4 regions of the Neobacillus sp. 19 genome follow, and region 2 is predicted to be linked to each of the others. Evidence: predicted binding sites of a transcription regulator. Region 2 holds the regulator's gene; each other region holds the start of a gene.
The links. Region 2 encodes CtsR, which represses protease genes until heat stress. Its sites were predicted from a motif close to ATGGTCAATAAAGGTCAAACA; they were not measured.
Positions count from the first base shown of each region.

Region 1: the regulator CtsR is predicted to act here: its motif matches at 5,017-5,037, upstream of clpB (ATP-dependent chaperone ClpB).
Region 3: the regulator CtsR is predicted to act here: its motif matches at 4,299-4,319, upstream of ACO1D1_RS11780 (ATP-dependent Clp protease ATP-binding subunit).
Region 4: the regulator CtsR is predicted to act here: its motif matches at 2,738-2,758, upstream of clpP (ATP-dependent Clp endopeptidase proteolytic subunit ClpP).

Region 1 is NZ_JBMPZU010000041.1:171-8,261, forward strand. It holds partial or broken gene ACO1D1_RS13240 (GTP 3',8-cyclase MoaA) at 1-124, shown strand, start outside; partial or broken gene ric (iron-sulfur cluster repair di-iron protein) at 164-861, opposite strand; gene glp (gephyrin-like molybdotransferase Glp) at 1,096-2,361, shown strand; gene mobB (molybdopterin-guanine dinucleotide biosynthesis protein B) at 2,349-2,897, shown strand; gene ACO1D1_RS13260 (YwiC-like family protein) at 3,020-3,748, shown strand; gene ACO1D1_RS13265 (Crp/Fnr family transcriptional regulator) at 3,780-4,454, opposite strand; gene ACO1D1_RS13270 (YjzC family protein) at 4,748-4,927, shown strand; gene clpB (ATP-dependent chaperone ClpB) at 5,051-7,645, shown strand; gene ACO1D1_RS13280 (YjzD family protein) at 7,692-7,877, opposite strand; gene ACO1D1_RS13285 (hydrolase) at 8,062-8,091, shown strand, end outside.
Region 2 is NZ_JBMPZU010000024.1:2,680-10,770, forward strand. It holds rRNA gene ACO1D1_RS05830 (23S ribosomal RNA) at 1-1,396, shown strand, start outside; rRNA gene rrf (5S ribosomal RNA) at 1,479-1,595, shown strand; gene ACO1D1_RS05840 (CtsR family transcriptional regulator) at 1,884-2,345, shown strand; gene ACO1D1_RS05845 (UvrB/UvrC motif-containing protein) at 2,371-2,919, shown strand; gene ACO1D1_RS05850 (protein arginine kinase) at 2,921-3,994, shown strand; gene clpC (ATP-dependent protease ATP-binding subunit ClpC) at 4,008-6,449, shown strand; gene radA (DNA repair protein RadA) at 6,568-7,950, shown strand; gene disA (DNA integrity scanning diadenylate cyclase DisA) at 7,954-8,091, shown strand, end outside.
Region 3 is NZ_JBMPZU010000035.1:71,017-79,107, reverse strand. It holds gene ACO1D1_RS11815 (DUF58 domain-containing protein) at 1-592, opposite strand, end outside; gene ACO1D1_RS11810 (AAA family ATPase) at 589-1,539, opposite strand; gene ACO1D1_RS11805 (hypothetical protein) at 1,552-1,746, opposite strand; gene ACO1D1_RS11800 (YkvS family protein) at 2,000-2,188, shown strand; gene ACO1D1_RS11795 (DUF6254 family protein) at 2,244-2,363, opposite strand; gene ACO1D1_RS11790 (CPBP family intramembrane glutamic endopeptidase) at 2,508-3,119, shown strand; gene ACO1D1_RS11785 (YkvI family membrane protein) at 3,153-4,202, opposite strand; gene ACO1D1_RS11780 (ATP-dependent Clp protease ATP-binding subunit) at 4,393-6,549, shown strand; gene ACO1D1_RS11775 (M3 family oligoendopeptidase) at 6,594-8,091, opposite strand, start outside.
Region 4 is NZ_JBMPZU010000031.1:181,987-190,077, reverse strand. It holds gene ACO1D1_RS09835 (sugar-binding transcriptional regulator) at 1-374, opposite strand, end outside; gene ACO1D1_RS09830 (glutaredoxin family protein) at 508-765, opposite strand; gene rpoN (RNA polymerase factor sigma-54) at 781-2,103, opposite strand; tRNA gene ACO1D1_RS09820 (tRNA-Arg) at 2,539-2,610, opposite strand; gene clpP (ATP-dependent Clp endopeptidase proteolytic subunit ClpP) at 2,817-3,422, shown strand; gene ACO1D1_RS09810 (HPr family phosphocarrier protein) at 3,537-3,794, opposite strand; gene whiA (DNA-binding protein WhiA) at 3,849-4,808, opposite strand; gene ACO1D1_RS09800 (gluconeogenesis factor YvcK family protein) at 4,879-5,865, opposite strand; gene rapZ (RNase adapter RapZ) at 5,862-6,755, opposite strand; gene ACO1D1_RS09790 (NUDIX hydrolase) at 6,777-7,235, opposite strand; gene trxB (thioredoxin-disulfide reductase) at 7,677-8,091, opposite strand, start outside.

The DNA.
Region 1 (8,091 bases), on a different contig from region 2:
TGAGCAAATAGCTGATCGGATTACTGCTATATGGAATGGCAGAGACGATCGATATTCAGATGAAAGAACAGAAGAAACGAATAAAAATCGCAAAAAAATAGAAATGTCCTATATTGGTGGTTAAAAAACACAGCCCGCTTTGACCTAAGCGGGCTGTTGTTAATTATGCTAAATAGCGAGGGAAGAGTATGTTATTTTCTAGATGGACATGCATGAACGTTAATCCTTCTAATGCTTCCAATCGGGCATAAACTAAACGGTATGTTCCACAGGCATCCAATGGCAGCTCAAAGTCAGATGTTACTTCACGAATTTGTCTCAAAATTTCACCCGCATGGTCATGTTCCTTTTCAAGTTCAACAATCATAGCAATGGCTTCTTCGCGATTTTCAACTGTTCGTCTGCCAGCTGTTTAATTAATGGGAAGACGACAGCTTTTTCCTTTTCCATATGTTCAATTAATTCTTTTTTGAATTCATAAAAAAGCTCATTCACTTTTAATAACTCTGGGTGGTTATCGCCATGCACACGAGATACTTTGGTCACATAGGGGCTAAGCATCGCTAATTCTTCTTCCGATACACGATGGTAATTATTAATTACGTGATCAATAATTGTATTGGAATCGGAATCAGTCCATACTTCTACATCTTTTTCGGTGTTCTCGTATTTTTCAAAAACCACGTTTAATTCTTCCATTAATGTGTTCATATCAAGTCCGTTTTGATCTACAGCTTGTGATAATGGAATGTTTCCGCCGCAGCAGAAGTCAATCCGGTTCTTTTTAAACACATCACTTGTTTTTGGCAATTCGTTTACAATATCTTTAACTAATGAATTTTCGGTAATGGTGAAAGTCATAATACATTCCTCCTAAAATTTTTTAAATGTTTGTATCTGACTTAAGCATAATTGAAAATGAATCTTAATTAGGTGACCTACATCACACATCCACTATGATTTTTCATTTTTTCCTTCAATTTGTAACATTTGATATGTTAGCAAGTTTTCAATAGGATTATAATGGATAGGAGCCCTAAACTATTAGTACATATTTGAAAAAAATGAAACGTTTTAAGGCAGGAGCTGATGAAATTGTTAGAGAGAAGAAAACCGATTCCGATTGGGGAAGCAGTTGAAAAAATTATGGCCCATCAATTACATGGGATAACGGAATATGTTTCAATAAATGAAAGCTTTGGCCGTTTTTTGTCAGAGGACTTGATCGCGACAAGTGATGTGCCTCATTTTAATCGGGCACCATATGATGGTTTTGCTGTCAGGTCGATTGATACCCTTTCGGCCTCACAGTCCCATCCAGTCGAGTTTGAAGTGATTGACCACATTGGTGCCGGAGCGGTGTCAACAAAGGTTGTGGGCAAAAATCAGGCTGTCAGAATTATGACAGGGGCGATGATGCCAGAAGGAACAGATGCTGTCGTCATGTTTGAAGTTGCAAAGGACTACGAAAAAGACGAAACCCCCTATATGTCGATAAAACGAAGCTTTAACAAGGGAGAAAATGTTTCCTTTATAGGTGAAGATGCTAGAGAAGGAGAAGTATTGGTAAATAAGGGAACTTTAGTAAATCCGGGTATCCAAGCCATGCTGGCTACCTTCGGCTATAAGGATGTCCCTGTGGCGAAAAAACCGATTGTCGGTTTGTTTGCAACTGGTACTGAACTTTTAGAAGTAGAAGAAGAACTCGTGCCGGGGAAAATTCGCAACAGTAATTCCCATATGATTGCCGCCCAAATCGAAAGAGCCGGTGGTGTGGTTAAATATTTTGGAAAACTGCCCGATGAATTTGATACATGCTTTGATGCTGTACTAGAAGGGTTAAATGAAGTTGATTTATTAATTACAACAGGCGGAGTATCGGTAGGGGACTTTGATTATCTTCCTGCCATTTATGAAAAATTAGGTGCCGAGGTGTTTTTCAATAAAGTAGCGATGCGCCCAGGCAGTGTGACGACAGTAGCCGGATATAAGGGGAAGATTTTGTTCGGTCTTTCTGGTAATCCATCTGCTTGTTATGTTGGCTTTGAATTGTTTGCCCGCCCAATTATTCGAAAAATGTTATTTTCTGAAAAACCCCATTTAAGGAAAGAAAAGGCCTTACTTGAAGTGGACTTTCCAAAAGCGAATCCATTTACAAGATTTGTTCGCAGCTCCACGTTTATCGAGGAAGGCAGGCTAAAAACAACACCAAGTGGTCTAGACAAATCCAATATCATCATGAGCCTTGCTGGTGCAAATTCGTTAATGATTCTTCCAGGCGGAACTAGAGGCTTTACAGCAGGCTGTGATGTAGAGGTGCTTATGCTTGAAGATCAGACCGGAAGCGAGTGGCCGTGGTAAAACCGATTATTTTTCAAGTGGTTGGTTATCAAAATAGCGGAAAAACTACCCTTACTTCCAAGCTCATCGAAAAACTGTCAACAAATCGGTTAACAACGGTGACAATTAAACATCACGGACATGGCGGGAAGCCCGATGCTGCAGAAAAAAAAGACACAACAAAACACTTGTCAGCAGGAGCGATTGCCACCCTTGTTGAAGGAGATGGCAGGCTGATTCTTCAAGCAGAACCATGTGCATATAGTTTAAAAGAACAGATCGAGTTGATGCACTATTTTCAGACAGACGTCATTTTAGTCGAAGGATATAAGCAGGAAAATTACCCAAAGCTTGTTCTAATGAAAGAAAAACAGGATTTAACGTTATTAGATATCGTAAACAATGTTCAAGCCGTGGTATTCTGGGAGGCTGAAATGATGGACATCATTTCAGCCAAACTGGATGTGCCGATCTTTCATATCGATGATGAAGCAGTCATAAGTTGGACCGTTCAACAAATCAAAAACTTTGTTAATGAGATCGGCCATAAATGTTAATAAAGTTGTCAAATAAGAGAAGGCAAATGCCTTCTTTTTTGCTTTATCATGTGATGCTCTTCACATTTTTTTCTACTGTCCTAATTTATAGTATAGGTAAGCAGGAATGAGGAGTGAAAGCGATGAAATTATTTTTACCGAAACAACATGGTGCTTGGGCAATGTTGATCATCCCTTTTTGGCTTGGGGTAATAGATGGAGGATTCCTCTGGAGGCATATCCCATTTTTTGTTGGCTGGCTTTTATTGTACTTGGCAACATATCCAATGCTGCTATTGTTTAAAAAGAAAAAGCTCACTTTTTATACAAAGTGGTCGCTAATCTATTTAGTGCCGGCTTTATTGCTGTTATTGCTACCACTATTGGAAAGGCCGTCTATTGTATTCTTTGGCCTGCTAATGATCCCTTTTTTTATTATTAATGCTTACTTTACCGCAAAAAATCAAGATCGTGCTTTTATGAACGATTTAAGCGCTGTTTTTGCCTTTTCAATTGCCGGCTTAGCGGGTAGTTATTTAGGGAGAGGTGCTGTTTCATTTGAGACCATTATTTTTCCCTTTTTAACATCTGTGCTATTTTTTATCGGCTGTACGTTTTACGTCAAATCCATGATTAGGGAAAAGAAAAATACGAAATTCAAATGGATTTCTTGGGCCTACCATCTACTGCTTGTTGCTGCATGGATTGCGGCCGGCTATTGGATTGCAGCACTTAGTTTTATTCCGAGTTTACTTCGGGCAATTCTTTTTTATGGAAAGAAATTATCACCAAAGCAAATTGGTATTTACGAAATAATTAATTCGGTGCTCTTTTTCATCATCATTGCCATACAAATAGTGATCTTAAAATAAAAAAATCGGTCGTAATGACCGACTTTTTTATTTAGTCAACCTTGCAAATTTCTATTGGACAATCTTCACAATCAATTTCACGTTTTAAATAATCCAAGTCATGAATGGTGATTGACCCTTTATCAATGGAGATTATTCCTATTTTTCGTAAATCACTTAGCAGACGATTTACGACTTCACGAGAGGTTCCGCAGAAGTTCGCCAGCTCCTGATTCGTTAACGGTAACTCAACTAAAATTCCCTTATTCGTTTTAACCCCATAGCTATTACTTATTCGAATTAAGGTTGAATATAATGCACCCTTTTTTCCATGAAGAACTAAATCGCGAAACTTGGTTTGTGTTTTACGATATTGCAAACTCATCCATTTAATGAATTCCAATGAAAGAGGGAGATTTTGTGAAAGTTTTTCCTCAAGAACATCCTTCATGATTACCGCCACCTCACCACTCTCCACAACACGTGCACTTAATAAATATCGTGAAGAAGGGGAGAATAAATTTAATTCGCCGACAAAGTCTCCTTTGGAGCACATTCTTAGTGTAAGCTCTCTTCCATCGGGAATAATCTTACTAATTTGAAGAATCCCGCTTTGTACGATGTATAATTCATCTGCTCGCGATCCTTCTTGAAAAAGAAAACTCCCTTTTTCAATCTTTTTCATATGGTGAACCGTATCAAAGAGGTGTGACAACGTTACGGGCATTTCTGTTACTATCTGCATACGACTAACCACCTTAAAGGTTCGAATTAATTTTAAAAAATAAATGCCAGCAAAGGTTTGATTTACAGGATATTACTATAATTATATTGTTAACTAAGAATAATTAGCAATAAATGTGGAATAAGTTCATACAATCGTCAAAAAGTAGTTACATGGGATTGGGATATATTCCTTAGGAAATAATGTCGACTGCTGATGGAATTTGAAAGAAATTCCTATAATGGACAAACCTAAAATGGAAATAATAATAATGTAGATGAGAAGGAGGGAAAAATGTGGGACAAAATCGTCAGTTTAAATCAGGAAAAAAGGCTCCAAATAATGGTGTGTATATAGAAGTTGGTGAAACGGGTGATAATGTGCTTAACCCTAAAAAAATTAAGCTAAAAGCTGGGGATCCATTTCCCGAAACATCAAATGATGAAAGGGTTTGGACTTATCAAAGAAAACCTTAATTAGTAAATATGGAAAGTCATCCAAACGGATGGCTTTTTCTATGTGAAAAATTTTACTTCTATTTAGAAAGTGTCTTATAATAAAAGAAAAGGTCAAAAATGGTCAGAAGGGGTGTCGATAAAGTGGACTTAAACCGAATGACGGAGCGTTTACAAAAAGGGATTATGGAGGCACAGACCTTAGCGGTTAAAGAAAATCATCAAGAAATTGATGAATCTCATTTGTTTTTATCTCTTATGAATCAAGAGGACAGTCTCATTACTTCTATTATAGAAAAGGCTGGATTACAGTCAGAACAAGTGAAGAAAAAACTGTTGGAATCTTTGTCAAAGAAACCGCAAGTTACGGGTTCAGGAGTGGAACAAGGAAAACTGTATATAACGGCTAAGCTGCAAAAATTATTGGTCAGCGCCGAAGAATTTGCCACGAAATTCGCCGATGAATATATTTCAGTTGAGCACTTCCTCTTAGCCGCAGCCCACACAAATGATTCGGAAATGAAAAAGATTCTGCAAGCATTTGGGCAAACACCTGAAACCGTTTTAAATGCTATAAAAGAAATAAGGGGGAACCAAAGAGTGACATCACAAAATCCAGAAGCAGGATATGAAGCTCTTAAAAAGTACGGCAGAGATCTTGTCGCCGAAGTAAAAGCCGGTAAAATGGACCCAGTCATCGGCAGGGATACGGAAATTCGCAATGTGATCCGGATTTTATCAAGAAAGACAAAGAACAATCCAGTATTAATCGGTGAACCGGGTGTAGGAAAAACCGCCATTGTCGAAGGATTAGCACAAAGGATTGTGAGGAGGGATGTTCCAGAGGGCTTAAAGGATAAAACGATTTTTTCACTCGATATGAGTTCGTTGATTGCCGGAGCTAAATTTAGGGGTGAATTTGAAGAGCGACTAAAGGCCGTTTTAAACGAGATTAAAAAAAGTGAAGGGCAAATTTTACTGTTCATTGATGAAATTCATACCATTGTAGGAGCCGGAAAAACGGAAGGTGCGATGGATGCCGGCAATATGTTGAAACCGATGCTGGCACGCGGTGAGCTTCATTGTATCGGAGCAACTACACTTGATGAGCACAGAAAGTATATTGAAAAGGATCCGGCACTTGAACGCAGATTTCAACAGGTACTTGTCCAAGAACCGAATGTAGAGGATACCATCTCCATATTAAGGGGCTTAAAAGAAAGATTTGAAGTCCATCATGGTGTTAAGATTCACGATCATGCGCTCGTGGCAGCAGCTACGTTATCAGATCGCTATATTACTGATCGATTTTTGCCCGATAAAGCGATTGATCTTGTTGACGAAGCATGTGCCTTGATTCGCACTGAAATTGATTCGATGCCAACGGAACTTGATGAGGTGACTCGCAGGGTGATGCAGTTGGAAATTGAAGAGGCGGCATTACGTAAGGAGAGCGATGAAGGCAGTAAAGTACGGCTCGAAGCACTTATAAAGGAACTTGCCGATTTAAAAGAACAGGCGAATGCGATGAAGGCAAAATGGCTGCAAGAGAAACAAGGAATACAGAAAGTCCAGGAAAAAAGAGAGCAGTTAGAAAAGCTTCGCCGGGAGCTGCAGCAGGCTGAAGATCAATATGATTTAAACCGTGCAGCAGAACTAAGACATGGTCAAATTCCGCTGGCAGAAAAAGAACTTAATCAATTAGAAAATGGGGCGGAAAAGGACGAACGGCTGCTTAGAGAGGAAGTTACCGGCGAAGAAATTTCAAATATTGTTTCAAGATGGACAGGAATACCTCTCTCTAAACTGGTTGAAGGGGAGAGAGAAAAACTGTTGAAATTAGAATCCATTTTACATGAAAGAGTCATTGGGCAAGACGAAGCCGTGAATCTTGTTGCAGATGCTGTTCTTCGCGCTCGTGCCGGTATAAAGGATCCAAACCGGCCAATTGGATCATTTTTATTTTTAGGGCCGACGGGTGTTGGGAAAACGGAGCTGGCAAAGGCATTAGCAGAGTCGTTATTTGACAGCGCAGAACATATAATTCGAATAGATATGTCTGAATATATGGAAAAACATGCGGTTTCAAGGCTTATTGGCGCACCTCCTGGATATGTTGGTTATGAAGAAGGAGGGCAGCTGACGGAAGCTGTTAGAAGACGACCATATTCCGTTATCTTAATGGACGAAATTGAGAAGGCTCATCCTGAAGTGTTCAACATTCTTTTACAGGCATTGGATGATGGACGAATAACAGATTCACAAGGCCGTGTAGTCGACTTTAAAAACACAGTAATTATTATGACTTCCAATATTGGATCACAATTCTTACTTGAACGAAGTGAAAATGAGATTGAAATTTCAGAGGAAGCAAGAGAAAAAGTTATGACTCAGCTAAGAGGCCATTTCCGTCCGGAATTTTTAAATCGGATTGATGAAATCATCCTATTTAAGTCATTGTCATTAGGAGAAATAAAAAATATTGTTGTGAAAATGATGAAGGAACTGCAAAATCGGCTGAAACAACAGCAAATCGATATTTCAATTAGCGAGGATGCGAAAGAATTCATTGCGGTAAATGGCTTTGATCCGATCTACGGTGCAAGACCGCTGAAACGGTATATCCAAAGAAATATTGAAACAAAGCTTGCACGTGAAATCATAGCAGGCAGGGTACATGATCAATCAACAGTGGAGATCATGATAAAAGATGGGGAAGTGGTGGTTCAGGTAAAATAAGAAAGAAAAAGGTCGTCCAATAACTTGGAAGACCTTTTCTCCTATTTTAATGATTCTTTACAGGCTCTCTTGGAATAACAGAAGCAGCAATGAAAATCAAAACAGTAACACCAAGAGATACAATAACGCCTGGCATAAATTCAAATTTTGCACCTGGAGTCATAGAACTAACAACATATGTAAGCATTTGCACTAATAGAAATGACCAGAAGAAGGTCCAAAAAAATCGCACTATTTTTCACCTCTTACTTATTTTTCATCAATGTTAATACTACCATACGCGGTAAAAAAAATATAGATAAAATCAATTTCTGAAATAACTTTTCAAGTCATTCGGAAAAATGGGCAAACTCCCTTTCATCTTTTGTGAAATGACATACAATATGTTGAGGAAATATGTAAAAGGAGATTTAGCAATGGAAAATCGCAATTTTCAGATGGATACC
Region 2 (8,091 bases):
CAGGAAAATCCGTTCACCGTGAAGGCTGAGCTGTGACAGCGAGGGAAATTTAGTACCGAAGTTCCTGATTCCACACTGCCAAGAAAAGCCTCTAGCGAGATTCAAGGTGCCCGTACCGCAAACCGACACAGGTAGGCGAGGAGAGAATCCTAAGGTGAGCGAGAGAACTCTCGTTAAGGAACTCGGCAAAATGACCCCGTAACTTCGGGAGAAGGGGTGCTCTTTAGGGTTCATAGCCCTGAAGAGCCGCAGTGAATAGGCCCAGGCGACTGTTTAGCAAAAACACAGGTCTCTGCGAAGCCGCAAGGCGAAGTATAGGGGCTGACGCCTGCCCGGTGCTGGAAGGTTAAGAGGAGGGGTTAGCGCAAGCGAAGCTCTGAATCGAAGCCCCAGTAAACGGCGGCCGTAACTATAACGGTCCTAAGGTAGCGAAATTCCTTGTCGGGTAAGTTCCGACCCGCACGAAAGGCGTAACGATCTGGGCACTGTCTCAACGAGAGACTCGGTGAAATTATAGTACCTGTGAAGATGCAGGTTACCCGCGACAGGACGGAAAGACCCCGTGGAGCTTTACTGTAGCCTGATATTGAATTTTGGTACAGCTTGTACAGGATAGGTAGGAGCCTGAGAAGCCGGAGCGCTAGCTTCGGTGGAGGCGTCGGTGGGATACTACCCTGGCTGTATTGAAATTCTAACCCGCACCCCTGATCGGGGTGGGAGACAGTGTCAGGTGGGCAGTTTGACTGGGGCGGTCGCCTCCTAAAGAGTAACGGAGGCGCCCAAAGGTTCCCTCAGAATGGTTGGAAATCATTCGTAGAGTGTAAAGGCACAAGGGAGCTTGACTGCGAGACCTACAAGTCGAGCAGGGACGAAAGTCGGGCTTAGTGATCCGGTGGTTCCGCATGGAAGGGCCATCGCTCAACGGATAAAAGCTACCCCGGGGATAACAGGCTTATCTCCCCCAAGAGTCCACATCGACGGGGAGGTTTGGCACCTCGATGTCGGCTCATCGCATCCTGGGGCTGTAGTCGGTCCCAAGGGTTGGGCTGTTCGCCCATTAAAGCGGTACGCGAGCTGGGTTCAGAACGTCGTGAGACAGTTCGGTCCCTATCCGTCGTGGGCGCAGGAAATTTGAGAGGAGCTGTCCTTAGTACGAGAGGACCGGGATGGACGCACCGCTGGTGTACCAGTTGTCTTGCCAAAGGCATCGCTGGGTAGCTATGTGCGGACGGGATAAGTGCTGAAAGCATCTAAGCATGAAGCCCCCCTCAAGATGAGATTTCCCATAGCGTCAAGCTAGTAAGATCCCTGAAAGATGATCAGGTTGATAGGTCAGAGGTGGAAGCGTGGCGACATGTGGAGCTGACTGATACTAATCGATCGAGGACTTAACCATTTTTAAGTGGTTGAACTCGTTTTTACAAAAAACTTCTTCTGCATTATCTAGTTTTGAGGGAATGAAAACCTCAAATAAATAGTCTGGTAACAATGGCGAGAAGGTCACACCCGTTCCCATACCGAACACGGAAGTTAAGCTTCTCAGCGCCGATGGTAGTTGGGGCATGCGCCCCTGTGAGAGTAGGACGTTGCCAGGCACGCATAAAAAGGACAATCCGGGAGGATTGTTTTTTTTTGCGTCAATAAATGAAAGTGAAAAGTAACTCACCAAAAGCGGAAAGAACCCCTCAACTCTACAAAAACAGCCCAAATTTGTCCTTTCATTCCCCCAACTTTATTCCTAACTTCCGTATTTCAATAAAATTCAGGTTTCATTACCGTGAAATTTGGAGAAAATCAGTAGTAGTGAATCGTTGCATCTACATAAAATTTTCAGTATAATTAAAGTCAAATATAGTCAAAGTCAGAAGATGGGGGGTGGGAAGATGAGAAACATCTCCGATATTATTGAAAAATATCTAAAGCAAGTTTTGGAAATGAGCGAGAAGGACCTTGTTGAAATTAAGCGAAGTGAGATTGCTGATAAATTTCAATGTGTTCCCTCTCAAATCAATTATGTAATTAATACTCGCTTTACAATTGAAAGAGGGTATATAGTTGAGAGTAAACGGGGCGGCGGTGGATATATTCGGATTATGAAGGTTCAATCCCACGATTTTGCCCATTTAATCGATCATTTACTTTCACTATTTCAAAGTCGAATCAGTCAGACAAGTGCTGAGGATGTTATCGTAAGACTTGTTCAAGAGGAGATCATTACAAAACGAGAAGCAAAAATTATGTTAAGCGTTATTGATCGCTCCGTTTTATATATTGATCTTCCATACCGAGATGAATTAAGAGCAAGAATGCTAAAAGCAATGTTAACTTCTTTGAAATATAAATAATTTGCGCAGCCGGAGAGGTGAAGAGATGATTTGCCAAGAATGCAATCAAAGGCCTGCAGCACTTCATTTTACAAAAATTATTAATGGAGAAAAAACAGAAGTGCATCTTTGTGAAAAATGTGCTCAGGAAAAAGGTGAAATGTTTATCTTTAGTGGAGAAACGGGATTTGCTTTTAATAATCTGTTAGCTGGTTTATTAAATATTGACCCAACCTTTCAAAATCCAAGTCAAAGTCCATTCCATCAGGAGGAAATACTTCAGTGCCAGTACTGCTCCATGACTTTTCCTCAATTTTTAAAAGTAGGCCGGTTTGGGTGTGCACACTGCTATGAGACATTTAAAGACCAGCTAAAGCCAGTTTTAAGGCGCCTTCATAGTGGAAACTGGACTCATAATGGTAAAATTCCAAAAAGAATTGGCGGGGGGATTCAACTTCGAAAACAGATTGAAGAGCTGAAAGGTAAGCTGAGAGAATCCATCTCCCAGGAGGAATTTGAAAAAGCAGCAGAGATTCGTGATGAAATACGCACATTAGAAAGAAAATTAGCCGATCGTGTTGAGGGAGGGGAATAACGTGTCACTTGAACGGTTTCTGAGGTCTGCCGTCAGCTCCTGGATGAGCGAAGAGGGGCCTGATTCGGATATTGTTCTTAGTTCCCGAATCCGTTTGGCGAGGAACTTTGAAGACTATAAATTTCCAACTGTTTTTTCACATGAAGAAGCAAAGATGATTATTGTAAATATAGAAGAAATTTTAAGAAAATCTGCTGATCAAAATTTTGGGCAAATGGAATTGCTGAAAATCGATGAAATGCAGCCGCTGCAAAAAAGGGTATTAGTGGAAAAGCACCTGATTAGTCCGCAACTGGCTGAAGATTCACCATACGGTGCTGTTTTATTAACCGTAAATGAAGAAGTCAGTATTATGATAAATGAGGAAGATCATATTCGGATTCAATGCCTATTCCCTGGTTTACAATTATCTGAAGCATTAGATGCAGCCAATCAAATTGATGATTGGCTGGAAAGTAATATTCAATATGCCTTTGATGAGAAGCATGGTTATTTAACCAGCTGTCCGACCAACGTTGGAACAGGGCTCCGAGCATCCGTGATGATGCATTTGCCAGGGTTAATCTTAACACAGCAAATCAACCGGATCATTCCGGCCATTCATCAGTTAGGGCTCGTTGTTAGAGGAATCTATGGCGAGGGCAGTGAAGCACTGGGTAATATCTTTCAAATTTCCAATCAAATTACGCTTGGAAAGTCAGAAGAGGATATTAGCCGCGATTTGATGGGAGTTGTAGGCCAGCTAATTTCTCAAGAAAGGTCTGCACGTGAAGCATTACGAAAAACTTCAAACATACAATTAGAAGACAGGGTATATCGCTCCTTAGGAGTTTTAACGAATAGCCGGATTATTGAATCAAAAGAAGCGGCTAGATGTTTATCCGATGTAAGGCTTGGGATCGATATGGGGTTTATCGAAAATATGCCGAAAACGATATTAAACGAATTAATGATTTTGACCCAGCCGGGTTTTCTTCAGCAATATGCCGGCGGACCATTGCGGCCGCATGAAAGGGATATTCGAAGAGCGGCATTAATTAGGGATCGAATAAAAATGGAGAATGATAATAGGTGAGGAGGAAGAGAATATGATGTTTGGACGTTTTACCGAAAGAGCACAAAAGGTTCTTGCTTTGGCACAAGAGGAAGCTATCCGCCTGGGACATAACAACATTGGGACAGAGCATATTTTGTTAGGGCTGGTTCGCGAAGGTGAAGGAATTGCGGCAAAAGCACTTTATGGACTTGGTTTAGGTTCTGAAAAAATCCAAAAGGAAGTTGAAAATCTAATTGGCAAAGGACAAGAAACCTCTCAAACCATTCACTATACTCCTAGAGCTAAAAAGGTTATTGAACTATCAATGGATGAGGCGCGAAAATTAGGTCATTCCTATGTCGGTACAGAGCATATTCTCCTTGGCTTAATCCGCGAGGGAGAAGGAGTGGCTGCAAGGGTCCTTAATAATCTTGGCGTCAGCTTAAATAAAGCACGTCAGCAAGTACTGCAATTATTAGGAAGCAATGATTCAAGCGGTCATCAGGGTGGTGCGTCTGCTACTGCAAATACGCCGACATTGGATAGTCTTGCAAGAGACTTAACGTCGATTGCCAGAGAAGGAAGCCTAGATCCTGTGATTGGACGCAGTAAAGAAATTCAGCGTGTCATTGAGGTGCTGAGCCGTCGAACTAAAAATAATCCGGTATTAATCGGTGAACCTGGAGTCGGAAAAACAGCGATTGCTGAAGGCCTCGCTCAACAAATTGTTAATAATGAAGTGCCGGAGATTCTTCGTGATAAACGTGTCATGACACTCGATATGGGCACTGTTGTTGCAGGAACAAAATATCGCGGTGAGTTCGAGGACCGCTTGAAGAAAGTAATGGATGAAATTCGCCAGGCAGGAAATATCATTTTATTCATTGATGAACTCCATACCTTAATTGGCGCAGGCGGCGCGGAGGGTGCAATCGATGCCTCCAATATCTTAAAGCCATCGCTTGCCCGTGGTGAGCTTCAATGTATTGGGGCAACCACACTGGATGAATATCGTAAATACATTGAAAAAGATGCAGCGTTAGAACGACGCTTCCAGCCGATTCGCGTCGATGAACCAACGGCTGAAGAATCAGTACAAATTTTAGAAGGATTGCGTGACCGTTATGAGGCACACCACCGTGTTTCTATTACGGATGAGGCGATCAAAGCAGCTGTTAAGCTTTCAGACCGCTATATTTCAGACAGATTTCTGCCTGATAAAGCGATTGACCTAATCGATGAAGCAGGATCAAAGGTACGGCTTCGCTCTTATACCACTCCTCCAAACTTAAAGGAATTAGAGGTAAAGCTTGAGGAGGTAAGAAAAGAAAAGGATGCCGCTGTCCAAAGTCAAGAATTTGAAAAGGCAGCCTCCTTAAGGGATACGGAACAACGTCTTCGCGAGCAGCTTGAAGAAACGAAGAAGACGTGGAAGGAAAAGCAAGGGAAAGAAAACAATGAGGTAACGGTTGAAGATATCGCAAGCGTGGTATCCAGCTGGACCGGAGTGCCTGTTTCTAAGCTTGCTGAAACGGAAACAGCGAAGTTACTTAATTTAGAAGAAGTGCTTCATTCTCGGATTATCGGTCAAGAGGAAGCAGTCAAAGCTGTTTCAAAGGCAGTCCGCCGTGCAAGAGCGGGATTAAAAGATCCAAAACGTCCAATCGGTTCCTTTGTCTTCCTGGGACCAACCGGGGTCGGAAAAACAGAATTAGCCCGTGCCCTTGCTGAAGCGATGTTTGGCGATGAAGATGCAATGATTCGGATCGATATGTCTGAGTATATGGAAAAGCATTCCACATCAAGACTTGTTGGATCACCTCCAGGATATGTCGGCTATGAAGAAGGCGGACAATTAACGGAAAAGGTCCGGAGAAAACCTTACTCTGTCATACTGCTTGACGAAATTGAAAAGGCACATCCGGATGTATTTAATATTTTGCTCCAAGTACTTGAAGATGGCCGTTTAACGGATTCTAAGGGAAGAACCGTAGATTTCCGGAACACGGTGTTGATTATGACGTCCAATGTCGGCGCAGAGGCACTGAAACGAAACAAATATGTGGGCTTTAATATTCAAGATGGGGAACAGGATTACAAAGATATGAAGGGTAAAGTGATGGATGAATTAAAGAAAGCCTTCCGTCCGGAGTTCTTGAATCGAATCGATGAAATTATTGTTTTCCATGCGTTAGAAAGAAAGCATTTAAATGAAATTGTCACATTGCTATCTGATCAGTTAATCAAACGCTTAAAAGAACAAGATATTTCACTGGAATTAACTGAAGCAGCAAGGGAGAAAATTTCGCAGGAAGGGTACGACCCTGAATACGGGGCAAGGCCGCTTAGACGGGCAATTCAAAAACATATTGAAGACCGTCTCTCTGAGGAATTACTAAAAGGAACTCTATTAACTGGCCAGCTTGCAATAATTGATGTAGATAATGGCGAATTTATTGTGAGAATGGCTGAAAAAACAAGCTTAGTAAAATAATCTTGTTTGAACCAATAATCAAACTTGTTTAACAACACAGGCAAGAGGTACACGTGAATAAAGTCAACCCGTGTACCTCTTTTTTCATTTTTAGAGTCAGCAAGTGAGGTAGAATCGGATGGCTAAACGAAAAACAAAATTTATGTGTCAGGAATGCGGGTATGAATCGCCAAAGTGGATGGGGAAATGCCCAGGCTGCGGACAATGGAATAAGATGATTGAGGAAGTAGAAGTGACGGGTGCAACGAGAAGAGGGGCATTTGCTCATTCTCAGGGCGGATCGACGCTAGCAGCAAAACCAATGCCCATTAATTCGATTGAAATGGAAAATGAACCAAGGATTCAGACCGACTTAAATGAGCTAAATCGTGTTTTGGGCGGTGGTGTGGTAAAGGGTTCGTTAGTATTAATTGGCGGAGACCCGGGGATTGGGAAATCTACCCTTCTGCTGCAGGTATCTTCACAGCTCGCAAGTAAAGGGAATCAGGTTTTATACATATCTGGTGAAGAGTCGTTACGCCAGACAAAGCTTCGAGCGGAACGATTAGGGATTGCCTCAGAAAATCTATTGGTTTATGCAGAAACAAATTTAGAAGAAATTAACCGGACAATTGACAGCACCAATCCGAGCTTTGTCATTATTGATTCCATCCAAACTGTTTTTCACCCGGATGTGACATCAGCTCCGGGAAGTGTGTCACAGGTTCGTGAATGTACCTCTGAATTAATGAGAATTGGTAAGACAAAAGGGATTGCCATTTTTATTGTTGGACACGTAACGAAGGAGGGATCGATCGCCGGTCCGAGATTGCTTGAGCATATGGTGGATACCGTGCTTTATTTTGAAGGGGAAAGACATCACACATACCGCATTTTACGGGCAGTAAAGAACCGCTTTGGTTCCACGAATGAAATGGGTATTTTTGAAATGAAGGAATTTGGCCTCGAGGAAGTAGGAAATCCATCAGAAATCTTTCTTGAGGAACGGTCCAGGGGAGCAGCAGGCTCAACAGTCGTGGCTTCCATGGAAGGAACCCGTCCGGTTCTCGTTGAAATCCAAGCATTAATTTCGCCAACGAGCTTTGGAAACCCAAGAAGAATGGCGACAGGAATTGACCACAACCGTGTGCCACTGTTAATGGCCGTCTTAGAAAAGCGGGTTGGGATGCTGCTTGCGAACCAAGATGCCTATTTAAAGGTGGCCGGTGGTGTTAAGTTGGATGAACCAGCGATTGATTTAGCCATCGCTGTCAGTATTGCCTCCAGTTTCCGGGACCGTCCGACTAGGCCAACTGACTGTATTATTGGCGAAGTAGGTTTAACCGGTGAGGTAAGAAGGGTATCTAGAATTGAGCAGCGGGTCCAAGAGGCCGCAAAACTAGGCTTTGAGCGCGTGATATTACCGGCAAATAATTTAAGCAGCTGGACGGGGCCAAAAGGGGTTCAGCTCATTGGTGTTTCATCCGTTAGTGAGGCACTCCAAGCAGCGTTGGGAGGGTAACAGATGGATAGTAAAAAGCTTGGTGAACAATCTGTCAGTGATGTATTGCAGTTTATTGCACCCGGCACACCAATCCGGGAGGGAATTGATAATGTCCTCCGGGCGAATACTGGGGGGCTTATTGTTGTTGGCTATAATGAA
Region 3 (8,091 bases), on a different contig from region 2:
TTACACCCTGAAGGATCGTCATTTGCTCCTTTAGGCCTTTTACAGGCAATGGTTCAGGATAAACTACTGCATGTTGTTTTAAATAATGGGTTGATTCTAAGACTGTTTCCCCAAAACCCAGAATACTGGGAACATGAATTTCGAGTTTGCGTATTTTGGCAATCCCCCTCCATTTCGCCGAAAAAGGAATAATGATTTGTTTTGCTTGCTTCGTGTAAACAGAAAACGGAATAGAAAGATCAAACATGGAAAGACTGGGCTCTAAGTTCACATCCTTAGGAGCGACAAAGTGATCAAAGTAAACGCGTAACTCCGCCTTTAAAATTGGCAATCCTTCGTTTCGAAACGCTAATACCCACTGACCTTCATCATCAATAAAGAAGCGATTTCGTTCATATCTGTTTTCAAAATAAAGCTGTTCTCCTGCTTTTTTCAAGTAAAGTTGATTACAAAATGTTGCAGATAGAAAAAATACTGCCAAGAACAATACTAATTTGGACCCCATATAGAGACTTACAATAATAAGTATAATGGCAAAACCGCTGATCGCCTGGATTTTTCGATCTTCAACCCCATACCTCTTCCAAGTCATCCATTTGCACCGGCTTCGACTGGGACGGAAATAGAATCGAGGATTTCATTGATAATAAGTTCTGGTGAGTTTGTAAGTGACCCTTCAATCGAAAGAAATATTCTATGACCCAGAACGTACGGGGCAACTGCTTTTACATCATTTGGGGTAACATATGTACGGTCATTCAAAAAGGCTTTTCCTTGTGCCGCTCTCATTAAAGCTAGTGTTCCCCTCGGACTGACCCCTAGTTCAATATGATGATGTTCACGCGTTTTCCTAATAATGCTTAAAAGATAGTCTTCTATATCTGTAGAAATATGGATTTCACCCATGGATGCTTTAAATTGTTCAATTTCTGTGATGGTAAACACCTGGGTAATGGTTTGCATTTTTTTGTTTCCACGGTGAATTTGCATAATTCTCTTTTCATCCTCATATTCGGGATATCCGACCTTAATTTTAATAAAAAACCGATCCATTTGCGCCACCGGCAATGCAAAGGTTCCCTGCTGCGATTCTACCGGATTTTGTGTAGCAATGACCATAAACGGTTCTTCCAATGGTACGGTCACACCATCAATTGTAACTTGTCTTTCCTCCATCACCTCCAATAAACTTGACTGTGTTCTCGGTGTAGCGCGATTAATTTCATCAGCTAAAACAATGTTTGCCATAATCGGGCCAGGCCGCAGCTCAAACTCTTGTATCTTTGGATTAAAAAACTGAATCCCAGTGACATCGCTTGGAAGCACATCCGGAGTAAACTGGATGCGGGAAAATGCCCCGCCAATTGCGGCCGCAAAGCTTTTCGCCAGCATCGTTTTTCCTGTACCAGGAACACTTTCAAGCAAAATATGGCCATTAAATAATAATGAGATTGTCATTAATTCCACTTCTATGTCTTTTCCGACAATTACTTTACCGATTTCCTGCTTGATTTGGGCAATTTTTTCTAGTAAGGCCATCATCCCATCCCCTTAACTTCTTGGTTCTTTAAGATATTGATATAACACATCTCCTCCACGTCCGCCGATTCCACGGAAATGTTTGAAATCATTTCTTTTTACTAACACCTTCCGAAAATCCATAAAATCTTCCTTTTTTACATAGTATTCCGAAAGTTCTCCTGTCATTAATCGATTTAATATGTCGTTAACCATTTCTTCCTGCATTTATCACACCCCCTATTCCATCCTCTATTTTACCTTATCCGCAAATCTATAAGCCAACTTTCCATTTTCCTTCTATTCTATTATTGTAAGCGTTTTCCCTTCTTTAACTCTCCATTCAAGCATATAATAAAATAATAAGTAATAATTAACCAAATTGTCATACAAAATCCTTTACGAATTTAGAAAAGTAGTGCAAACTGTTATTTAACTGGATTTTATTAATAGTTTTTAAGGCAAAGGAGAGAGAGACTGAATGAAAAAAGCAGAAGTAGGAAATATCATAGAATTCCGTGGTGGCTTACAAGGGATTGTTGAAAAGGTAAATGAAAATTCTGTAATAGTCGACCTAACATATATGGACAATTACCGTGATTTAGAATTAGATCAACGGACAGTTGTCAACCATAAAAACTATAAAGTCGTAAAAGAAAGCGCTTATTAATGTAATAGTTTAGAAGAAAAGGCAGACTTTTACTGCCTTTTCTTTCATTGCTAGTTTATTTGCCCTGTTCCGTTTCTTTTGATAACTGCTTTAAAGATTTGACTTTGCCATGGGGATTTTGATCCTGCTTCCTGACCGTCCATTCCCGCTCTTGTTGACTCCTCGATTTGCTCATCATTTTCACTCCCTTCCCGTTTATTTTTTCTTCTTTTTAGGTTCTTATTAGGAGAATTGGTTAAAATGTTTAATGTAATCATTTCCTTTTCGACAAATTTTTTGTTAAAGTATATTTTATTGATTTAAAAAGGGGCAAGACATCATGAAACAAAAGATTCTAACCATACGCCTAATAGCAGGTGTGATTTTAGCGCATGCACTTATATTTTTTTCATTTCACGATAAAACCATATTTTGGTATATCTTTTCCGGATCTGTGCTTGTGTTAATTGCGTTTGCCACGTACCAAGGAGATGTCGATGATGAGGCGTCCTTTATCCAATATATTTTCCTCGGTGTTCTTTCTGGATTATTGCTCTATTTTATATTTTGGTTAGGATATCAAGTCATCCAAATACTTCATCTCCCATTTGAGCAGCCGATAAGAAAATTATACCGCTCGTATGCGCCAAAGGTATTTTGGCAATATATTGCCCTCATTTTAGTTGCTGCTCCAGGGGAAGAACTGTTCTGGCGGGGTTTCATCCAAAAAAAATTAGTAACACACCTTCGTCCTATTTGGGGTATTTTAATCGCAGCATTACTTTACGCATCGGTTCATCTATATTCTGACTCATTTTTACTCGTTTTCGCAGCCCTTATTTCCGGACTCATCTGGGGGTTACTGTATTATTGGAGAAAAAGTATGCCGCTTGTGATTGTTTCGCATATCATTTTCGATATCATGATATTTATTATTATGCCTTTCAAATAGAAATAGCAGCTGCCACTTTTGACAGCTGCTTTATTAATTCTTCATATTTGGGGTAAATGGTTTCATCCATAATAAAACAAAAAAGCTCATACAAATATAGCCGAACAAAGGGTATAAATAAGAAAGCAGCGTGCTATAATTCACCAAACTAATCAGATAGGAAACGGCAAAAATGACCGTAACAGATGCAAACGTTGGAACCGGCATATATTGCTGCAGCTGTCTGTCGAGCCCGAAGACATTTCCGATCACAGAAGTGAAAATCTCCCCATAAATAACAAGTACAAAAATCCAGTAAAAAAACGGTGCTAAGTTTTTCATAATAATGGCCATTGGGATATCATACAATTCCAGATTTGGCAGCATAATCAGGGTAAAATGGCTGCCAATTAAAATCAGCGTTAACGCAAGGCCCCCTATAATCCCTCCCCATTTAATTGTCCAGTCATCCTTAACTTCGGTGGCAACCGGAACTAAAACTGCCTGGGCCAAACCCAAATTTAAAGCAGCATATGAAAACGGGGCAATCACACTCTTCCACCCGTCACCAGCATGGGGAATAAACAAAAACCGATCTAAAAAATTCGGCATTCTAAGTGACAAAAACATCAGGATTAAACTAAAGGTAATCATTAAAGGAACAACAAAGGTATTAACCGCAAAAAGTCCTTTCGTACCAACTAGCATAACTAGATAGGAAAGGAAAATGGTCAGAAATACGCCAAGATTTTTGGGCAGGCCAAGCTGTTCCTCAAAAACTGCCCCAGCCCCGGCCAGCATGACGGCACTTACACCGAGAAGCATGAAAAGCATGAAAACATTTATGATGCTTCCCGCCCATTTTCCAAAGAGGTGCTCATTAAATTCTTGATAGGATTTCGCCTCGATTTGCGCAGCCATACGCATTAACTTCGAACCAATCATGACAAAAAGATAACCACTCATTAATATACTAATAAAGCCAAAGAAACCAAACCGTGAAAAAAATTCTACGATTTCCTTTCCAGTGGCGAATCCTGCTCCGACAACAGTTCCTACATAAACTGCCGCAATTTGAAAGGCTTGATTCCAATTCTTTTTCACATCATCTCCCCCTTACCATCAATATATGACCAAAGGGACAAACAAAGACGAGCTTTTTTCCCAAAATGGTAACCATTGCTATAGACAAATATCTTGAAAGTCAAAAAAGGTCAGAGTATACTATGGTCATAAGGTCAAATATAGTCAAAGTCAAATTGATGAAAGCAGAATAACAAGGAGGTTATTTTACATGCTATGTCAACGATGTAATCAAAACCATGCAAATGTGCAATTAAGTATGAATATTAACGGGCAGCGTCAAGAGATGAAACTCTGTCATGCATGTTACAAAATAGAAAAACAAGCCCTAGGTACAAACTATGGTCAACATATGAACTCATTTTCGAACTTCCCGTTTGACCATCTTTTTATGTCAAATGGTTATTCACAGGGTCCAAATATGGGTGAACAGCAAACCCCCCATAGTGAGAGAAAAGCGGCACAAGGCGGCTTTATTGATCAATTTGGACGAAATTTAAACATCATGGCAAAGGCAGGTTTAATTGATCCTGTTATCGGACGAGATCAGGAAATAAAACGGGTGATTGAAATCCTCAACAGAAGGAATAAAAACAATCCTGTTTTAATTGGTGAACCAGGAGTTGGTAAAACGGCCATTGCTGAAGGTCTTGCGATAAAAATCGCTAATGGGGATGTCCCAGGTAAATTGCGCAATAAAGAGGTCTATTTGCTTGATGTCGCTTCTCTTGTTGCCAATACCGGTATCCGTGGTCAATTTGAGGAACGGATGAAAGAATTAATTTCAGAATTGCAGGAACGAAAAAATATCATTCTGTTTATCGATGAAATTCATTTGCTTGTTGGTGCAGGTTCTGCAGAAGGCTCCATGGATGCGGGGAACATTTTAAAACCAGCCCTTGCACGAGGAGAATTACAAGTAGTTGGTGCAACAACATTAAAGGAATACCGGCAAATCGAAAAGGATTCCGCTCTTGAACGACGCTTCCAGCCGGTGAATGTACTGGAACCGACGAAAGAGGCGGCAATTGAAATTTTAGTAGGACTTCAAAAGAAGTATGAGGATTACCATGAAGTCACTTATTCAGATGAAGCCATTCTTGCCTGTGTTCAATTATCACAGCGCTATATTCAAGACCGCTTCTTACCTGACAAAGCCATCGACTTGCTTGATGAGGCCGGGTCTAAATTAAATCTTTCTACTGATTATAAAAGTAATGAACAAATGGAAACCCGTCTAAAAGAGATAGCAGCTGAAAAGAACGAGGCCCTCAAACATGAACTGTATGAAAAAGCAGCCAGTCTTAGAGATGAAGAGGCAAAATTGGAAAAGTTATTAAATAAGGATATACGTGATGAAAGGCCTGTTGTTACTGTTTCTCATATTCAAGAAATTATTGAACAAAAAACGGGTATCCCCGTCGGAAAGCTGCAGCAGGATGAACAGCTGAAAATGAAAGTATTAGAAGATAATTTAAGTCAGAAGGTCATCGGTCAGGAAAAAGCTGTAAGAAAAGTAGCAAAGGCGATTAGACGCAGCCGGGCCGGTTTAAAATCAAAAAACCGTCCAATTGGCTCCTTCCTGTTTGTCGGTCCAACAGGTGTCGGTAAAACGGAGCTTACCAAGACCCTTGCAGAAGAATTATTTGGGTCCAAGGATTCCATGATACGTCTCGATATGAGTGAATATATGGAGAAACACAGCGTTTCTAAACTAATCGGTTCACCTCCAGGCTATGTGGGCCATGACGAGGCAGGACAGTTGACAGAAAAAGTCCGCAGAAACCCGTATAGCATTATTCTTTTAGATGAAATTGAAAAAGCACATCCTGACGTACAGCACATGTTCCTGCAAATTCTTGAAGATGGCCGCCTTACTGACAGCCAAGGAAGAATTGTCAGCTTTAAGGATACGGTCATTATTATGACCAGTAATGCTGGCGTCGGCCACAAAAACATCCACGTTGGGTTTGGCACAACAGAAGCAGTAGAAGAAGCAAGTATCCTTGACTCGCTTGGCAGCTTCTTTAAGCCTGAATTTTTGAATCGTTTTGATAGTATTATTGAATTTAACTCATTAGATCAAGAACATATCTTAACGATTGTTGATTTAATGGTAATTGAATTACAAGAAACCTTAAAAGAGCAAAATATCGAATTATCCATTTCACAGGAATCAAAAGAAACATTAGCTGAACTTGGCTACCACCCTGCTTTTGGAGCTCGCCCGCTCCGCAGAGTCATTCAGGAACAACTGGAAGATAAAATTGCCGACTTTATTTTAGAAGTGCCAGATTCAAAAAAATTAGCAGCAATTGTTGAAAATGGCGAGTTAAAAGTTATCTCCGAAGGCATAACTGTAAACTAATTAAAAAAGCGAAGCCACTGATAAAAGTGGTTTCGCTTTTTAGCTTATAGTTTTTGATCATCCACAGAGTTCAACCAGTTCTCAATCACAGCGACCACTGATTCAACACACCCATCCTCAAATGGTGAAATCAGGTTGGCTGCCGCGACAAGCTTTGTGAATGACATGCTGCCCCCAAGCTTACACAGGTTCACATAATCTGCCCAAGCCTTTTCCTGGTCCTCTCTAGAGCGCTTCCAGAATTGGAAGGCACAAATCTGTGCAAGTGTATAATCAATATAATAAAACGGCGAATTAAAAATGTGACCTTGGCGCTGCCAGAAGCCGCCGCTTTCTAGATATTCGTTGCCGTCATAATCCTTATGCGGCAAATATTTCTTCTCTATCTCACGCCACTTTAGCTTACGCTCTTTTGGTGTAGCTGTCGGATTCTCATAAACCCAGTGCTGAAATTCATCAACTGAAACCCCATATGGTAAGAACAATAATGCATCACTTAAATGTGAAAATTTATATTTGTCTGTATCTTCTTTAAAGAACAAATCCATCCACGGCCATGTAAAGAATTCCATACTCATAGAGTGAATTTCACATGCCTCATAGGTCGGCCAATTATATTCCGGAACCTCAAAGTCACGGCTGGAATATACTTGGAACGCATGACCCGCTTCATGTGTTAAGACATCAATATCCCCTGAAGTTCCGTTAAAATTGGAAAAAATAAATGGTGCTTTGTAATTTTCAATAAATGTACAATAACCGCCGCCTGCTTTTCCTTTTTTGGCTACCAGATCCATCAGTTTGTTATCCTGCATATAACGGAAAAACGACCCTGTTTCTGCTGAAAGGTCTTCATACATTTTTTGGCCATTTTCGATAATCCATTCTGGCGAGCCTTTTGGTACTGCATTTCCAGTCTGAAAATTGAAGCCTTCATCATAATATTTTAATTTGTCGAGTCCAATTCTTTCCTGTTGGCGCATCTTTAATTTTGTGGCAATTGGCACGATAAAGTCCTTAACCTGCGCACGGAAATTCGCTACCATTTCGGAATTGTAATCCGTTCTCATCATTCGATAGTAGCCAAGTTCCACAAAGTTTTTATATCCCAGCGTTTGAGCGATTTCCGTTCTTACTCTAACAAGGTCATCATAGATACGGTCGAGTTCCGCCTCATGCTCTGCAAAAAAGCCAAATTTCGCTTCACTCGCCTTCTTTCTCATTTTCCTGTCTGTCGATTCTGTGAAGGGATCCAATTGGGCCAAGGTCCTCTCTTCCCCTTCAAAATCAATTTTAGCTGAAGCAAGCAGCTTTGTGTATTCCGTTGATAGACGATTTTCCTTTTGCAATAATGGAACAATTTCAGGTTTAAATGTCTTTAGCTGTCCTTCAGCTAGGGCAAATAACTGAATGCCCCACTTTTCTTCAAGCTGGCTGCGGAATTTTGACTCCACAAGTGCTTGATAATATTTGGTTACCAGTCCTTCTACCTCAGGCTGTATTTCATCCATATAATCCTGTTCTTGCTTATAAAATTCATCA
Region 4 (8,091 bases), on a different contig from region 2:
CCTTTAACCAATGGTGAATCATCACTATCTCCGGGTACAATGATCACTTTCTTAGCGCCAAGCCGATGCTTTAATTCTAGCTCCATCACATCAATACCCTTTAATTCACGCATTAAACCTTCTAGATCCTCAAGTAAATTTTTCCCTTCAGGGGTTAAACTCATTCCCACATTATTTGCGTTAATAAGATTCTGCTCTTTGAGGAAATCTACTTCACTACGGAGGATTCTTTCTGTATAGCCCAAGCTGACAGCTAAGCTCCTCCTTCCTACAGGCTGCATAAATCCTATGTAACGTAATATCGTATATCGTTTTTGCAGGACTTGAAGGAGATCGGGTAATAATCTTTTTTGAATATCAATAAATGATTGCATGATTAGCATGCTCCTTTATTCTATGCAGTTGGTCCAAAAATGTCCACCATAGACATATTATGTCCCACCTACGCTAAAAAAAATCACCCCTCGTACGATCTTTATTGTATCAGGAGTGATAACCTATTTCAACTTATTTGCTGTCGCTTTTTTCTTGTAAACGATTACTTATATCAAATTTATCTACGAAGCCAAATCCCACTTCTTCTCCGTCGAGGTGTACAACTGGAATCATCAAGCCATAGCGCTCTGTTAAGTCATCGCTCGTTTCAATATCGATTTCTTCGAGGGAAAAATTCCATTCCTGTTGCAGCTCTTCAAGTGCGGTCTTTGCTTTATCACAAAGGGGGCAGCGATTACGTGTATAGAGTGTGATCGTCGTTTGCGTCATCGTTTATTTCCTTCCTTAATTGAACCTTTTTCGTTTTGAAGATGACGGGATTCCCAGCTGATCACGGTATTTAGCAATCGTACGCCTCGAAACCACAATCCCTGCCTTCGTTTTTAATTGTTCCACAATTTCTTGATCTGATAACGGCTTTTCTTTATTTTCTTGTTCTATTAATTTACTAATCTCATTTTTCACCTGGGTTGACGATGTATTTTCATCCGCCGAAACGGTCTGAATCATGCTGGTGAAGAATGTTTTTAATGAAAAGGTCCCGATCGGTGTCTGGACATATTTTTCACGGACCGCACGGCTTACCGTTGATTCATGAATATCCAATTCAGCGGCCACTTCCTTCATTGTCATTGGCACCAAATATTGTGCACCCTTTTGAAAAAAGGCCGTTTGCTTTTCAACAATTTTGGCAACCACCTTAGTGAGCGTTTCCCGGCGTTGTTCAATACTTCTGGCAATCCATTGATAATCCTGGACCTTATCCTGCAAAAACCGGCTGACTTGCTGGTCCTGATCTTTGAACTTCTTATAATAATTCTCATTAAAACTAATCCTTGGCAGGGAATCATCAAACATCCTGACTGTCAGGCCTTCCTCGGTTTGCTCGACAATGGCGTCCGGAATAATATACGTGGTGGTTTCCTTCGCTAACATAGCACCCGGCTTTGGATTCAGAAATTGAATTTGGTCAAACACATCTTGAATATCTTTTAAAGTTATTTTCAATTCCTTCGCAATTTGCTTCCATTTCTTTTCAGCAAACGGAACGAAATAGTTGGCTAATATATTTAATGCCACTTCATTATTTGGATTTTCATAATACAGTTGCATCAACAGGCACTCTTGAAGGTTCCGTGCACCGATGCCTGCCGGTTCAAGCGTTTGAATCACGGCTAAGCAATCTTCAACTACTTCTTCCTCCACCCGCAGGCTTTGAGCGATTTCGCTAAGGTCACCCAGAAAGTAACCGTTTTCATCAAGACTCTGAATCAGACGCCGAATGACTTTTAATTGTTCTGCCGTTAAGTTGGCAATATTTAATTGAGAGATTAAATGGTCTTCAAGCGAAAAGGGTTTGTCTGCAATTTGTTCGATCCAATCCTTTTCCTCTTTTTGATGCCGGCGGCGTTTGCGGTCCATGAGGGGATTCATCGGCTTAACATCGCCCGTTTCAACCTTCATAAGGGGATTTTCGAGTGCCTTATCTTCTAAAAAAGCAGTCAGTTCCTGGGCCGAATATTGCAATAATGCAATAGCCTGCGACAATTCCTGTGTCATCGTTAATTTCAACGTTTGCTGCTGCCATAAACCTGCCTTAAAGTTCATCCATATCCCCCCCTTCATTCTATTTTACACGATGAATCCGAATTCGTGTATTGGAAAATGGTTTCAATCATTAAAATAGGTCTCCCATTGAATAAATTGGTTCCTTAGATTAACACTAACCTTAGTGTTATCATTTAACACAAAACTTCAATGTGGAGGGATATACTTTGAATATTCTTTTAAGCTTATTCCCATCCTTAATTATTTTAGGTATTAGAGCAGCGTTCTTCATTAGTAAAATAAACTCTAGATTAACATCCTTGTTAAGAATGCCTGCTTTACTTAAGCAAAAGTATTCAACAAGTATCGTCTAATTCGCATTGTTGTTGACAAAGGTGAGCATAGAAATGTGCTTGCCTTTTTTAGGTGATTACAAAAAAGTTCCTATGCTTGTATAGACTCATACAAACATAGGAACTTTTAGTGTTTGATTGACGCGCTCGGAGGGAATCGAACCCCCATTTTAAGAACCGGAATCTTACGTGCTATCCGTTGCACCACGAGCGCTAATTTGTAACGACTTACATATTATATGCCAGATCCGTGAACATTGCAAGTGAAATATAGGTTTAAAAACGAATAAAATGGTTATGATGGATTAGGGAGAAGTTGTCGAAGAATTTTAAAGTCAAATTGTTTGACCTTTATTGACCATCAGTGTATGATTACATTACATAAGATTATTACCTAATACACTCAAAGGAGGAAGAAAAATGAATTTGATTCCTACAGTTATTGAACAAACAAACCGCGGAGAACGTGCATATGACATTTATTCCCGTCTGTTAAAAGACCGGATTATTATGCTTGGCAGCGCGATTGATGACAATGTTGCCAACAGCATTGTAGCACAATTACTATTTTTAGAAGCGGAAAATCCTGAAAAAGATATCACCCTTTACATCAATAGCCCAGGTGGAAGCATTACAGCCGGTATGGCTATTTATGATACCATGCAGTATATTAAAGCAGATGTTTCAACTGTTTGTATTGGGATGGCTGCATCGATGGGTGCATTCTTACTTGCTGCAGGCACAAAAGGCAAGCGCTATGCATTGCCTAATGCCGAAGTCATGATTCACCAGCCACTTGGCGGTGCTCAAGGACAAGCGACAGAAATCGAGATCGCCGCGAAACGCATTCTTTTCCTTCGCGAAAAATTAAATGGTATCCTTGCAGAGCGCACAGGCCAGCCGCTTGAAGTGATTCAACGCGATACTGATCGTGATAACTTCATGACAGCTGAAAGAGCAAAGGAATACGGCTTAATTGACAACATCGTTACCCGTAACCCTAATGAAATCAAAGATAAAAAGTAATTTGACGAGCAATCGGCCTTCCGCCGGTTGTTTTTTTTGTGACCATTACGGTGCTTTCCCCCGCCGCGGGCATAAAAAAAGCTCAGCTTCTAAACCGAAGCCGAACCTTTTCCGTTATTGCTCTTTTTCAATAAAATCGGTTAATGCATTGATCGCTTTGTCTTCATCGTCGCCATCAGCGATGATATTGATGACAACTCCTGAGCCGACTGCTAAGCTCATTAAGCCCATGATGCTTTTGGCATTAACCTTTTTTCCGTCCTTCTCTAGAAAAATATCAGCTGAAAAACGGTTAGCTTCTTGCACAAAAAGTGCTGCTGGGCGTGCCTGAAGACCCGTTTTCAATTTTACTTCTACTTGTTTCGCCAACATTACACAAATTCCTCCCCATGTTTTTTCTTATATTCTTTGAACTAATTCACTATTTCACAAACTTTTATGCTTTGGGGCCATTTCCCCGACACGCAGCTTTTCCGCGATTTCATCAATTTTTCGTAAGCGATGATTAATCCCTGACTTACTGATGGTGCCTCCGGATACCATTTCTCCCAATTCCTTCAGCGTTACATCCGGATATTGAATTCGGAGCTCGGCAATTTCCCTGAGTTTATCCGGCAAAATCTGCAAGCCGACGGTTGCGTCGATAAAGCGGATGTTTTCTACCTGCCTGATGGATGCACCGATCGTTTTATTAAGATTAGCGGTTTCACAGTTTACCAAACGGTTCACGGAGTTCCGCATATCCCTGACAATTCGGACATCCTCAAATCGAAGCAAGGCATTATGGGCACCGACAATATTGAGAAACTCGGTTATTTTCTCGGCTTCCTTTAAGTAGGTGATAAAGCCTTTTTTACGCTCAAGCGTTTTACTATTAAGTCCAAATGTATTCATCAATTCGCATAAAGAATCATTATGTTCTTTATAAAGCGAAGCAATTTCCAAATGATAGGAAGACGTTTCCGGATTATTAACGGATCCTCCGGCAAGGAAGGCGCCGCGTAAATAAGAACGCTTACAACACTTCTTTTTAATAAGTCCCGGTGAAATATCATGAATGATGGTAAATCCTTCACCCAAAATTTTCGTATCCTCAAGAATTTCCTTTGCCTGCTCGGCTAAACGAACAATGTACACATTGTTTTTCTTTAGGCGCATTTTTTTTCGAACTAAGAGCTCTACTTGCACTTGGTAGCTCTTTTTCAATAATGTATAAATTCTCCTGGCAATCGCAGCATTTTCGGTTTGAATATCGACCACTAGCTTACGATTGGAAAAGGAAAGGGAACCGTTCATGCGAATCAATGCTGATAACTCAGATTGAAGGCAGCACGTTTTCACTTCCAAGTTTGTTAATTCCTTTTTCGTCTCCGAAGCGAAAGACATCCCCTCACACCCTTTTTTCATTTCCAATAAAACACTCGCACTTATTTATGTTTCTGACCGTACATACTATCTACGCTTCATATCGCTTTTTGGTTTCAGCAATTAGCAAATTATATAAAATATTTGCTACCTTTTTGGGATCATGTCTTAACGCGCCATTTTCCTGGTAGGCAATATCCGCATGCACGACTTCTAGCCCAAGCTGGAATAGCTGCGGTAAATCATATAGAACAGGGTCAGCCAATTCTTCATTATAACGGAGCTGTATATGCTGTGGGATCTCTTCATTATTGACAAGAATCGTATTCATAAAGGCACAGCTCATATGATCATAAATAGCTTTTACATGGTCACTGGCCGCATAGCCATGTGTTTCCCCGGCCTGTGTCATCAGGTTGCATATATACACCTTTTTCGCATGGGAGCGGCATACTTCATCACCTAAACCCGGGACGAGCAAATTGGGCAGGATACTTGTATACAGGCTTCCAGGTCCGATAATAATTAAATCTGCCTGCCGAATCGCATGAATTGATTCCGGCAATGGGCGGATTGTACTTTTTGATGTTAAATACACTCGCTTTATTTTTTTTCCCGAATAAGGGATTTTAGATTCGCCTGAAACGGTCGTTCCGTCTTCCATCTCCGCATGCAAAACGACGCTCTGGTTAGCAGCCGGCAATACCTTGCCCCGGACATTTAGTATTTTGCTCATTTCTTGAATCGCGTGAACAAAATTTCCGGTAATCGAGGTCATCGCCGCCAAGATTAAATTGCCGAGTGAATGCCCGGAAAGTTCATTCGACGTTTTAAAGCGGTGCTGAAACATTTCCTCTACAAGCGGTTCTACATCTGACAATGATGCTAACACATTTCGAATGTCCCCTGGTGGAGGAATATGCAGGTCCTCGCGCAAGCGTCCTGAACTGCCGCCATCATCCGCCACAGTCACAATAGCGGTGATATCCACAGGATACTGTTTTAATCCTCTTAGTAAGACTGGTAATCCTGTGCCTCCGCCAATGACGACAATACGAGGCTGTCCTAACTCTCTCATGTTGTTTTATCCTTTCTCCTCTCAATGTCACGGTGGGTGACGCATGTCTTATAATCATTTTGGAAAAATCGTCCGAGATACTCGGCTAACGTAACGGAACGATGCTGCCCGCCGGTACAGCCAATCGCAATCACTAGCTGTGCTTTTCCCTCTCTTTTATAATGAGGAAGCATGAAGGTGAGCAAATCCGTTAATTTTTCCAAAAATTTATTGGTTTCATTCCATTTTAAAACATAGCTTGAGACCTCATCATCCAAGCCTGTTAATGGCCGCATGTGTTCGATATAAAAAGGATTTGGCAAGAAACGCACGTCAAATACTAGATCCGCATCGATTGGAATCCCATGCTTAAAGCCAAAGGACATGACATTGACAGTAAAGATTACTTGGTTATTCGCGGTAAATTCCGTTAATATTTTCTCACGTAATTCACGAGGTTTCATCTGGGAAGTATTGTAAATCAGTTGTGCCCGGCCTTTTAATTCCTCGAGCAGTGCCCGCTCAAGCGTGATGCCTTCAAGTGGCAGGCCTGAATGGGCAAGCGGATGGGACCGCCTTGTTTCTTTATATCTGCGTACCAGTGTAGCATCATCCGCATCTAAAAATAAAATTTGCGGATTTACCCATGATGTTTCAGCAAGTTCATCAAGCGCTTTAAAAAGATGGTCAAAGAATTCTCTTCCCCTTAAGTCCATGACAAGGGCAACTTTATTCATTTTATTCCCGGATTCCTTCATTAGTTCAAGGAATTTTGGAAGTAATGTAGGAGGCAGATTATCAACACAGAAGAATCCTAAATCTTCAAAGCTTTGAATGGCTACAGTTTTTCCAGCCCCAGACATCCCTGTAATAATCACCATCTGAGTTTCGCTTGTCGAACCGGTACTCATTGCAATTCCCCCTATTTCATATTAACTTGGATCTAATCGATAACTAATGAGTTGAAAATCTTTTGTGTAAGTAAAAGTACCGTAAATGATCCCTTTTCCATGAACCATATAATCGATGATATGTAGATCACCGGCAGCCATTGGCAGACCTTTAATTTGGTCAATCGGCTGCCACGCGAGCTTGCCCTCTTCCGATTCCTCTAAATCCATGCCATCTGACTCGGTTGCCACGAAGGTAAACATCATCCATTCGGAAAGCAGCTCGTCACTTTCCTTCATAATCATTGTAAATATCCCTTTTAATTGTGGGTTTTTCAAATAGATGCCCGTTTCTTCCCGGTATTCCCTGATGCAGGAGTCGCGTACAGACTCGCCGGGCTCCATTTTTCCGCCTGGGGCTACCCACCAGCCGCGGCGCGGTTTTTGCAGCAATAATATTTGATTGTTCCTGATCAATACACAATTAGTCACACGCTGCATGTTTTCACCCTCTTTAGAAAACAAAAATCCATTTTTTATATTCTTTTCATTATACTATTTTTAGGAAACAGTCACAATGAATACAAAATCAATAATTCTGTTAATTATTTCGGGTGCCTGACACCCTTTCACCAATTACCATCATGCTATTGCAGGAAATGGTGCCTGACACCCTTTCTCCGATTACTATCATGCTATTGCAGGAAATGGTGCCTGACACCCTTTCTCCTATTACTATCATGCTATTGAGGAAAATGGTGCCTGACACCCAAAAAAAAGAGCACAAGCTGCTGGGCCTGTGCAAGAAAGATATATTTTTAAAGGGGGTCAATTTCTCTTATCATACCCTATCAATATTTCACCACTGTTACAGGAGAATTACTTTTTTGTGAATTGTTTTGGGGATCCATTTTACAACTAGTTCCCTTGTACTCATCCACATTATTTCTTTAATTTCATCTCTTCTCTAAGTTCCTCGACAAAATGCTGGGCACTTTGGGCGGCGATACTGCCGTCTCCGGTTGCCGTTACAATTTGGCGAAGTGTTTTTTCGCGAATATCCCCCGCTGCGAAAATCCCAGGCACCTTGGTTTCCATGAGTTCATTCGTCTCAATATAGCCATTTTCGTTGGTAATGCCAATGCTTTCGAATGGTTTAGACAGCGGCACCATCCCAATATAAATGAAAACGCCATCTGCCGGCAATGTTTGTTCTTCGCCATTTTGTGTCGAGACAAGGGTAATACTGCCTACCTTGCCATCTTTATCATTAATTGATTTAATCGTATGGTTCCAGATAAAGTCAATCTTTTCATTGGCAAAGGCACGATCCTGAAGAATCTTCTGTGCCCGAAGC